DNA from 3 places in the Devosia lucknowensis genome. Region 2 is predicted to be linked to each of the others. Evidence: predicted binding sites of a transcription regulator. Region 2 holds the regulator's gene; each other region holds the start of a gene.
The links. Region 2 encodes LexA, which represses DNA repair genes until DNA is damaged. Its sites were predicted from a motif close to TGTTCNNNNTGTGTTCNG; they were not measured.
Positions count from the first base shown of each region.

Region 1 (3,276 bases), 230 kb from region 2:
CAGTCACAGTTCAGTGCCGCCCTCACCCTGCAGGATCAGGGCGGGCGCTTCGACACCCTGCATGGGTGGATTCTGGAAAACCTCGAGCGCCCGCTGTCGCTCCCGGACCTGGCCGAGAAAGCCGGTATGAGCGAGCGCAATTTTTCGCGCCGCTATCGAGCCGAAACCGGTCAGACGCCGGCCCGCGCCGTGGAGACCCTCAGGGTGGAAACCGCGCGCCGCATGCTCGAACAGGGTCAGCCGGTGGCGCGAGTGGCCAGAAGGTGTGGCTTCGTCAGCGACGAAACCCTGCGCCGGGCCTTCACCCGCCGTGTCGGCATCAGCCCTCAGGCCTATCGCGAACGCTTCGCCTGAAACGAAAGAGGCGGCCCATCGGACCGCCCCTCAAATCCTGTTCCGATCAGAACGGAATGTCGTCATCCATGCCGCCTGGCTCGAAGGCCGGGGCATTCGAAGACGGCCGGCGGCCACCGCCACCGCCGCCGGAATTGTCGCGCACACCGCGGAACCCGCCCGTGTCGCCGCCACCGTAGCCGGCGCTGTCGCCACCACCCTCGCCGCGGCCATCGAGCAGCGTCAGGTTGGAATTGAAGCCCTGCAGCACGACTTCGGTCGAGTACTTGTCCTGGCCGGACTGGTCCTGCCACTTGCGGGTCTGCAGCTGGCCTTCGATATAGACCTTGGAGCCCTTGCGCAGGTAGCTCTCGGCGACGCGCGCAAGGCCTTCGGAGAAGATCACCACGCGGTGCCATTCGGTCTTTTCGCGGCGCTCGCCTGTATTGCGGTCCTTCCAGCTTTCCGACGTGGCGACGCTCAGGTTCACCACCTTGCCGCCGCTCGGCAGGTTCCGCACCTCGGGGTCATTGCCCAGGTTGCCTACCAGAATGACCTTGTTCACACTGCCAGCCATGGCAAAATTCCTTCCAATTCAGTCCCGGTCTGCCCGGTCGCGGGACGCTCTCTCTTTCAGCCGTTCATGCGCCGCCCGGTGCGCGGCCAACGGCCCGATCGCCGCACCATAGACCTTTCCGGCCGCCACACACGTGGCTTTTGCGGTTTGTTCTCTTTATGTTCTATTTCTCCACAGGAGAGTCAAGCCCCTCCTGACACACAATGTCAGTATAGCTTGGGCACGGGATCAGTCGGCGCTTGAACGACTCCTTGCGTTCCCATTATGTTCGCATTGTTGTGATGAAGGTCCGCCATGCGGCCGCGGAGCTTGCGCTGCGGCGTGTGCGGTCCTATTTCTGGGCCCTCGCCGCAACCACCAGTCACGTCGGGCGCTGTATGCTCAGCGCCACTCCGCAGCATGGACGATCAGATGAAGCCTTCCGCCAGCCAGAACCGCGAAATCATCGTGCGCGGCGCCCGCGAGCACAATCTCAAGGGTATCGACGTCAAGCTGCCGCGTGACAGCCTGATCGTCATGACCGGACTTTCTGGCTCGGGCAAATCCTCCCTGGCTTTCGACACCATCTATGCCGAGGGGCAGCGCCGCTATGTGGAGTCGCTCTCCGCCTACGCGCGCCAGTTCCTCGAAATGATGCAGAAGCCCGATGTCGAGCACATCGAAGGCCTCTCGCCTGCCATTTCCATCGAGCAGAAGACCACGTCGCGCAATCCGCGCTCGACCGTCGGCACCGTCACCGAAATCTACGACTACCTGCGCCTGCTCTATGCGCGCGTCGGCATTCCCTATTCGCCGGCCACCGGCCTGCCCATCGAGAGCCAGACCGTCTCGCAGATGGTCGATCGCACCCTGGAACTGCCCGAGGGCACCCGCCTTTATCTGCTGGCCCCCATCGCCCGCGGTCGCAAGGGCGAGTTCAAGAAGGAACTGGCCGACCTGATGCGCAAGGGCTTCCAGCGCGTCAAGATCGATGGCGAATACCACGAGATCGAGGATGCTCCGGCGCTCGACAAGAAGTTCAAGCACGACATCGAGGTCGTGGTGGATCGCCTTGTGGTATCGAATGAAATCTCCGGTCGCCTCGCCGAGAGTTTTGAAACGGCGCTGAAGCTCGCCGAAGGCATTGCGCTGGTCGAATTCGCCGACGAGAAGAACGAGGACGGCACCCCGCGCCAGATCACCTTCTCCGAAAAGTTCGCCTGCCCGGTCTCCGGCTTCACCATCGCCGAAATCGAGCCGCGCCTGTTCTCGTTCAACAATCCCTTCGGCGCCTGCCCGGTCTGCGATGGCCTCGGCACCGAGCAGAAGATCGACCCCGACCAGATCGTTCCGGATCCGACCCTGTCGCTGCGCGACGGCGCCATTCTCCCCTGGTCCAAGACCAGCGCCCCCTATTACCAGCAGACCCTGCAGGCCGTGGTGAAGCACTTCGGCGCGTCGACCGGCACCGCCTGGAACGAACTGCCTTTGGACGTCCAGCATGCCGTGCTCTACGGCACCGACAAGACCGCCATCAACTTCGTCTATGACGACGGTCTGCGCCAGTACAAGACCTCCAAGCCTTTCGAAGGCGTCATCGGCAACCTTGAGCGTCGCTACAAGGAAACCGAAAGCGCCGGCATGCGCGAAGAGATCGAGAAATACATGTCCGCCAAGCCCTGCGTGGCCTGCGGCGGCTATCGGCTCAAGCCTGAATCCCTGGCGGTAAAGATCGACGGCCTGCATATCGGCAAGGTCACCGAAATGTCGATCCGCAACGCTTCTCAGTGGTTCGTCGACCTCTCGGCCAAGCTCACGCCCACCCAGTCCCAGATTGGCGAGCGCATCCTCAAGGAAATCCGCGACCGTCTGCGCTTCCTCAACGATGTCGGCCTCGAATACCTGTCCATGTCGCGCAATTCCGGCACCCTGTCGGGCGGTGAATCGCAGCGCATCCGCCTTGCCTCGCAGATCGGCTCTGGCCTCACCGGTGTGCTCTATGTCCTCGACGAGCCATCCATCGGCCTCCATCAGCGCGACAATTCCCGCCTGCTCGAAACGCTGCAGCGCCTGCGCGACCTGGGCAATACCGTCATTGTCGTCGAACACGACGAGGACGCCATCCTCACCGCCGACTACGTCCTCGACATCGGCCCGGGCGCCGGCGTCAATGGCGGCAACATCGTTGCCGAGGGTACACCGCAGGACATTCTCGACCACCCCGACAGCCTCACCGGCAAATACCTCTCGGGCCGCATGGGCATCCCGGTGCCTGCACAGCGTCGCGAGGGCAAGAAGGGCAAGGCCCTCTCGGTCAAGGGCGCCACCGGCAACAACCTCAAGAACGTCTCGGTCGACGTGCCCCTGGGCATGTTCGTTGCCATCAC
Region 1 is NZ_FXWK01000001.1:1,272,767-1,276,042, forward strand. It holds gene CCK88_RS06015 (GlxA family transcriptional regulator) at 1-354, shown strand, start outside; gene ssb (single-stranded DNA-binding protein) at 401-910, opposite strand; gene uvrA (excinuclease ABC subunit UvrA) at 1,322-3,276, shown strand, end outside.
Region 1: the regulator LexA is predicted to act here: its motif matches at 1,059-1,076, upstream of uvrA (excinuclease ABC subunit UvrA).

Region 2 (3,276 bases):
TCCGGTTCACAGCCCCTGCCCGGCCGGGTCACAGTGTCCGCCTGAAAGGGAACGATTTTGCCGTCGGCCAGGTACTGGTGGCGGCGGGCACACGGCTGACGCCGATGCAGATCGCAGTGGCGGCGGCTGCGAATGCGGCCTCGCTGGCCGTCGCGCGGCGGCCGCGGATCGCGCTCCTCGCGACGGGCGACGAACTGGTGCTGCCCGGCAACCGGCTCGAGCCGGACCAGATCGTCGCATCGAACAGTTTCGGTCTTGCTGCGATGCTGCAGCCCTATGCCGAACGCATTGTGGATCACGGCATCGCCTCGGACGACCGCGTCGTCCTGCGGTCACGCCTCGAGGCAGCATTCGCGGATGCGCCCGATATCCTCATCACTACCGGCGGCGCCTCGGTGGGCGAGCATGACCTGGTGCAGGACGTGCTCAAGGACCTGGGCGTTTCGCTGGATTTCTGGCGCATCAACATGCGGCCGGGCAAGCCGCTGATGTTCGGCACGCGCGACAAGACGCTGGTATTCGGCCTCCCCGGCAATCCGGTTTCGGCCATGGTGACAGCGACAGCGTTCATCAAGCCGGCATTGCGCGCGTGGCTCGGTCACTCGGCCGCGGCGGACTGGAGGTTGCCCCTCGCCTCGCCCACGCCTGCCAACACCGCCCGACGCCATTTCATGCGCGCGCGGCTGGTGCAGTCCCCGTTCGGGCCCGCCGCAGAGCCGATCGCGCAGACCGATAGCGGCCATACATCGTCCCTCGCGGCCGCGGACCTCCTCATCGTGCAGCCGGAGCATGATCCGGGCCAGCCCACAGGCGCTGTCGTCGCCGCCATTCCGATCGACGCCTTCTGAACTCCGTCGGGACCGCGCGCCAGTTTGTCGGCTCCCAAAAAAATCCTCCGCCACCGCGGGCATTGCAGAACATAAATGGAACATGTATTGTCGTTCCGTCTATGTTCCGATTCTGGGGTCAACGGGCCAATGCTCACACGCAAACAACATGAGTTGCTGATGTTCATCCATGAACGGATGAAGGAAAGCGGCATTCCCCCGAGCTTCGACGAGATGAAGGACGCGCTGGACCTGGCGTCGAAGTCCGGCATCCACCGCCTTATCACCGCGCTGGAGGAGCGCGGCTTCATCCGCCGCCTGCCGAACCGCGCGCGGGCCCTCGAAGTGGTGAAGCTGCCGGATTCGATGAACCCGTCGCTGGGTGGCCGCAAGGCGCGGTTCGAGCCTTCGGTGATCGAGGGGAGCCTGGGCAAGGTCAGCGCAACTCCGGTACGCGGCATCGCCACGGAAGAATATGCGCGGCCGGTGTCTATTCCCGTCATGGGCCGTATTGCCGCTGGCACGCCGATCTCGGCGATCGAACAGCATACGCATACGATCCAGGTGCCGCCCGAAATGCTGGGGGCGGGCGATCACTATGCGCTCGAAGTGCGAGGTGACTCGATGATCGAAGCCGGCATTTTCGATGGCGATACTGTCGTCATCAAGAAGCAGGAAACAGCCGGCACCGGCGAGATTGTCGTAGCGCTCGTCGATGATGAGGAAGCAACGCTGAAGCGACTTCGCCGCAAGGGCGATACCGTGGCGCTCGAGGCGGCAAATCCGGCATATGAGACGCGGATCTTCCCCCCTGACCGCGTGAAGGTGCAGGGCCGGCTGGTTGGGCTTCTCAGGAAGTACTGATATCTCGGCGGCACGCGGACGATCCTCATGTCGGAGGACGTGGCAAGTTCGCGCCTTGGCGGGACGAGCAGGTATCCGGGCTGACGCTGGCGTCGCCCGGATGGTGTGAAGCGGTAAATCGGGGCCGTTCGTGTCCCGACTTGCGTCATTGCCGGGCTTGTCCCGGCAATCCCCATTCACCGCGGCATAGAGCACCGGGACACGTCCAGTGGTGGCGATGAGGGACAGTTCAGTCTCTGAACGAGTTCACCCCGCGGATTCCCAAGCGATCTCGCGATATGGATCCCACGCTTGCTTGTGGCGCTGACTGTCGCGGGTGCATGGCATGGACTACCGACTTACGTATGGCGGTGGCGATGTGGGACCGTTCTAGATCGGTGCGAGTTCACCCCGTGGGTTCCAAGCGACCTCGCGGTATGGCTTGCGCCGGGAGCCGTGTCCGGTCAGGGCCACCGAGTGAACTTGCGAGGAGCAGCGTTCAATCTGGAAGCGTGCTGCGGGCTTTCAGGTAAACGCCGACGGCGCTCAGCGCGAAGGCGAATGCCCGTCCGCAAGGCGACAGTCGGCATGGCCGAAAAGAAGCAGGTTCCGCGATGTGTCACGAGAGACGTGGTCGGTGAGTTTGGCGTCGGATCTGGCAACGAAGCGGCAGGCTGCTTGAAGCTGGAACGGCTTGGGGTCTGCGTTTTGCGCCGCCGCAACTTCGTGTCCTGGCCTTTTCGGGCGTATCGTGGTCATCGCCATTGAGGACGATGTTGCCGGTGGTGTTGGTGCCGTCGCCGATGGTGATCGTGGCAGTCGCGGCATTGGTACCCGCGTCAGCAAGATCCCCGAAGCCCGTGGTGGTCGCATCGAACGTGCCGCCACTGGTTCCATCGTCATAAACCCAGCCGCCCGCAAAGTTGATTTCAGAATTCGGGCCAGTCGAGGTGGACTGAAGTTTGATCTCGGTGCCGTTGTCGGTCAGCGAGAAGCTTGTGGCGTCGAACCCGACTGCCACGATTGCAGCCTGCATGGCCGCGCGGAATTCACCGATGGTGTCGAGATCGCCGTCATTGCTGGTGGATGCGGCATCGGCAATCGTCTTGTTCATGATGACCTGCCTGGTCGAGCCGTCAATGGTGAGATTGAAGGTGATGCTGTCGCCAGGCGATTTTTTTTGGGGTCAGCCGCGGTTGTTTCTCTGAGACATGCGCGAGACATGCCCAATGGTGACGTCAGCAGAATGCGCGGAACCGTAGTGCGATTGACCGATTGCTGCCTTGCGACAGCATCTTTGGAACCACCGGCCTGAGTGGGAGGACGCTCTACTTTCGGGGCACTAAAGCGTGTCTCAGGAACGCTCGCTTGGTTGCGGCATTCATCCATCATGGAGGAACGCGCAATGACTTCTGGTCCGCTCAGGCTCGGGTTTCCGGTCAAGGTGCTCGGCAATCCGGCCCTCAAGAGCAACGACGCCAGACGCGCGCAGTCTAACCCGCATCTGCGGGTATCGCTCGGATACCTCGCCGAAATATTCGACTATCTGGCCAAGCACGAGATCGGCATGTACCGGATGTCGTCGGACCTGGCACCCTACGCGACC
Region 2 is NZ_FXWK01000001.1:1,039,732-1,043,007, reverse strand. It holds gene CCK88_RS04910 (molybdopterin molybdotransferase MoeA) at 1-848, shown strand, start outside; gene lexA (transcriptional repressor LexA) at 978-1,691, shown strand; gene CCK88_RS04900 (hypothetical protein) at 2,290-2,784, opposite strand; gene uvsE (UV DNA damage repair endonuclease UvsE) at 3,076-3,276, shown strand, end outside.

Region 3 (3,276 bases), 190 kb from region 2:
CCAGAGGCAAAAGAGGCTCTCCGTCGCTCCATCCAGCGTGGTGCCCTTGTACCGCCCTATCAGGAAGTCACCGGTGAGACGATGCATGACGTGCTCGTCCTGCTCACCGGCTGGGCTTGTCATTCTCAGATGCTCGGCAACGGCAAGCGGCAGATCACCACGCTCGTTGTTCCCGGCGACTATACCGGCTTCGGATTTCTCACGGGCAGCGATGCCTATAGCCACTACGTCACAACCACGCCCAGCCAGTTCGGCCGCATCCGCCTGCGCCAGTTTACCGAAATTACCGAACGGTATCCCGCTGTCATGCGCGCGACACTCAAGGCATCCGCAACTGAATCCGCCATCGGCCGCGAGCGGCTGATCAGCCTTGGCCTGCGCACCGCCGTCGAGCGCCTCTCGCATCTCATCTGCGAAATCTGGTGCCGTCTTTCGGTGGTTGGCCTCGTGACGTCGGACAACAGCCTGGTCCTACCCATGACCCAGGCCGAACTCGGCGCAGCGCTCGGCCTCTCAACCGTGCACGTCAACCGCACCCTGCAATCCTTGCGCAAACGCGGCTGTATCGACCTGCAGGGCAAGCGCGTGCAGATACATGATCTCAAATATCTGATGTCGCTCGCCAGTTTCGATCCCGATTATCTGAGCGGCAATTCCGTCAGGCGCGATCCCTGAGGAACGACAGTTGCATTAACCCACGTTAATGGCCCGGCGCCGCCACCGGTCTATGGTGGCCCATCAGTTAGGACGGTGCTTTGCCCTCATTCAGAATCATCGATTTACGCTCGGGAACGATTTCTCCGGAATTGCATGCCGAGGCCAAGTCGCCGGAAATGGCGGCGGAAACGGCTCTGGGCCTGAAGCTCGTGCGCGCCGGCCACCCGCGTAACCTCGTCTGCCGGGTCTATTGGCAGGACGCAAACAACACCAACATGGTGCGCCTCTACAGCAAGTCTGAACACGCCCGCTCCAGCGCCTAGCGGTTTCCCGCGACCCGTCGCATCCAACCGGCCACTTCCTGTCCCATCGTCGTCATATGGTCCACTGCGGAAAAGCCGGAAACGGACTTTCGCGGTCTGAGATCGTGGTCGCCGTCCGCCAGCCACGACAGCTTGATCGCTGGCGAGAGCGCATAGCCGCCAACTTCCTCGCGGGTGCCGAATGGGTCGCGCGTACCCTGGACGATGAGGGCAGGGGTCTCCAGCTTTTCCAGATGCGCTGTGCGCAACTGCGCCGGCTTCCCCGGTGGATGAAACGGATACCCCAGGCACACGAGCCCGGCCGCCTTGCCATCGGTCCATGCCGTATCGGCCACCATGCTGGCCACGCGGCCGCCCATGGACTTGCCGCCGATGAACAGCCGATCGCCCGCCGCTCCCAGGTCGTCGATGGCGGCAAGGTATTCTGGCGTCAGCGTCTCCGCTTTCGGCGGTGGCTTGCGCTGGCCGCTCCGCCGCGCGGCCATGTAGCCGAACTCGAACCGCGCAATCCTGATACCCGCGAGGACGAGCGCTTTGGCAGCCGCATTCATTGCAGCCGAGTCCATCGGCGCACCGGCGCCATGGGCGAACAAAAGCGTCACATCGGCGTCCTCAGGGCCATCGATCAGAAAGTGGCTAGTCATGTCGGCACTCCGTCTGTGCGTCCAATCAATACCGTTTTTCTGTGAGGAACCAGTCGTTAACGAATGGCGTTTGCCCAACCATTGATGGAGGCCGCTATGAATCTGCACTGGATGACCCTGACACAAGCCCAGAAAAGCGCTCTCGCGTTCCTCTGCGAGGAAGGTCCATGCGCATTGCCTGCCGAACTTGGCGAGCAACTGGTCAATCTCGGGCTTGTCGAGCGGGCCCACGGTCAAGTCTTCTGCGTGAGTGCCCTCGGCGCGACCGTGCCGCCGACGACCCTTCACTGATACGATCCAGCTGTCCACCACCGCCCCGCTCCCGGAGAACCGGAAGAGGGGCGTTTTCGTTTTCGCCCGCGACGTTGCCAGCCCAGATTGACTCATCGGATCGATAAGAACAAAATGGCAACATAACGGAGGGCACGTCGATGCCTGACCAGGCCACGATCCTGCATGCGGACCTCGATTCCTTTTACGCTTCAGTGGAGCAGCTGCTCGATCCGTCGCTGCGCGGTAAAGCTATGGCCGTGGGAGGAGGCGTGGTGCTGGCGGCATCATACGAAGCTAAGGCCTTCGGTGTTCGCGGTGGCATGTCCGGGCGCAAGGCACGGGAGCTTTGTCCGCATCTGATCTTCGTGCGGGGACATTTCGACCAGTATCAGCGCCTTGGAGACGCCGCGATCGACGTCATGCGTGATTTCACGCCCGTCGTGGAGCGCATCTCGATAGACGAGGCATTCGCCGACGTTGCCGGCTGCACCCACCTGTTCGGAACACCGGAGGAGGTCGCGCGGATTATCCGGCGCCGGGTCCGCGACGAGCTTGGGCTTCCCATTTCGGTCGGTGTGGCGCGCACCAAGCATCTGGCCAAGGTCGCCTCGCAGGTTGCCAAGCCCGATGGCCTCGTCGTTGTACCCGCGGGAACCGAGATGGAATTCCTGCACGACCTGCCGGTTGGTCTCATGTGGGGTGTCGGACCAGTCACCGAGGGTAAGCTCAAGGACGAGGGCATCCTCACCATCGGCCAGCTCGCTGCCACGCCCGGAAAATCTCTGCGCGGCCTTCTGGGCGATGCCGTCGGCGACAAACTCTCCGATCTCGCCAGGGATCGCGACACGCGCTCGGTCCAGACACGCCATAGCGCCCGATCGGCCGGGGCGCAGTCGGCACTCGGTCGCCAGCCCGCCACCGAAGCGGTGTTCAAGCCGACATTGCGGCATCTGGCTGACCGGGTTACGGCTCGATTGCGCGCCAAGTCGCTTGCGGGTCGAACGATCACCGTGCGCATTCGCTTTGCCGACATGCGTTCGATCACCCGTTCGGTAACGCTCGATGCACCGATTTCTGCGACGGTCATGGTGGCGGAAATAGCCGAGGATCTGGTCCGGACGGCCTTGAAGGAGCATCCGCGAGAAACAGTCATCAGTCTCCTCGGTGTTTCGGTTTCGCACATCGGCGCGCAGCCCCATATCCAGCTCGAGCTGCCCCTCGGTCTCATCGACGAAAAGCATCGCCCGGGGACGCGCCAGGGCATCGCCCGGTGGTCGGCCGATCGCGCCATGGACAAGGCCCGAACCCGCTTCGGCCGGGAAGCGATCGGTTACGCCATCGCCCAGCTCCAGCCGCGCTCATCTGTCCCCGACGCTTTC
Region 3 is NZ_FXWK01000001.1:845,866-849,141, forward strand. It holds gene CCK88_RS03945 (Crp/Fnr family transcriptional regulator) at 1-675, shown strand, start outside; gene CCK88_RS18200 (hypothetical protein) at 756-980, shown strand; gene CCK88_RS03950 (alpha/beta hydrolase family protein) at 977-1,624, opposite strand; gene CCK88_RS03955 (hypothetical protein) at 1,721-1,915, shown strand; gene dinB (DNA polymerase IV) at 2,056-3,276, shown strand, end outside.
Region 3: the regulator LexA is predicted to act here: its motif matches at 2,021-2,038, upstream of dinB (DNA polymerase IV).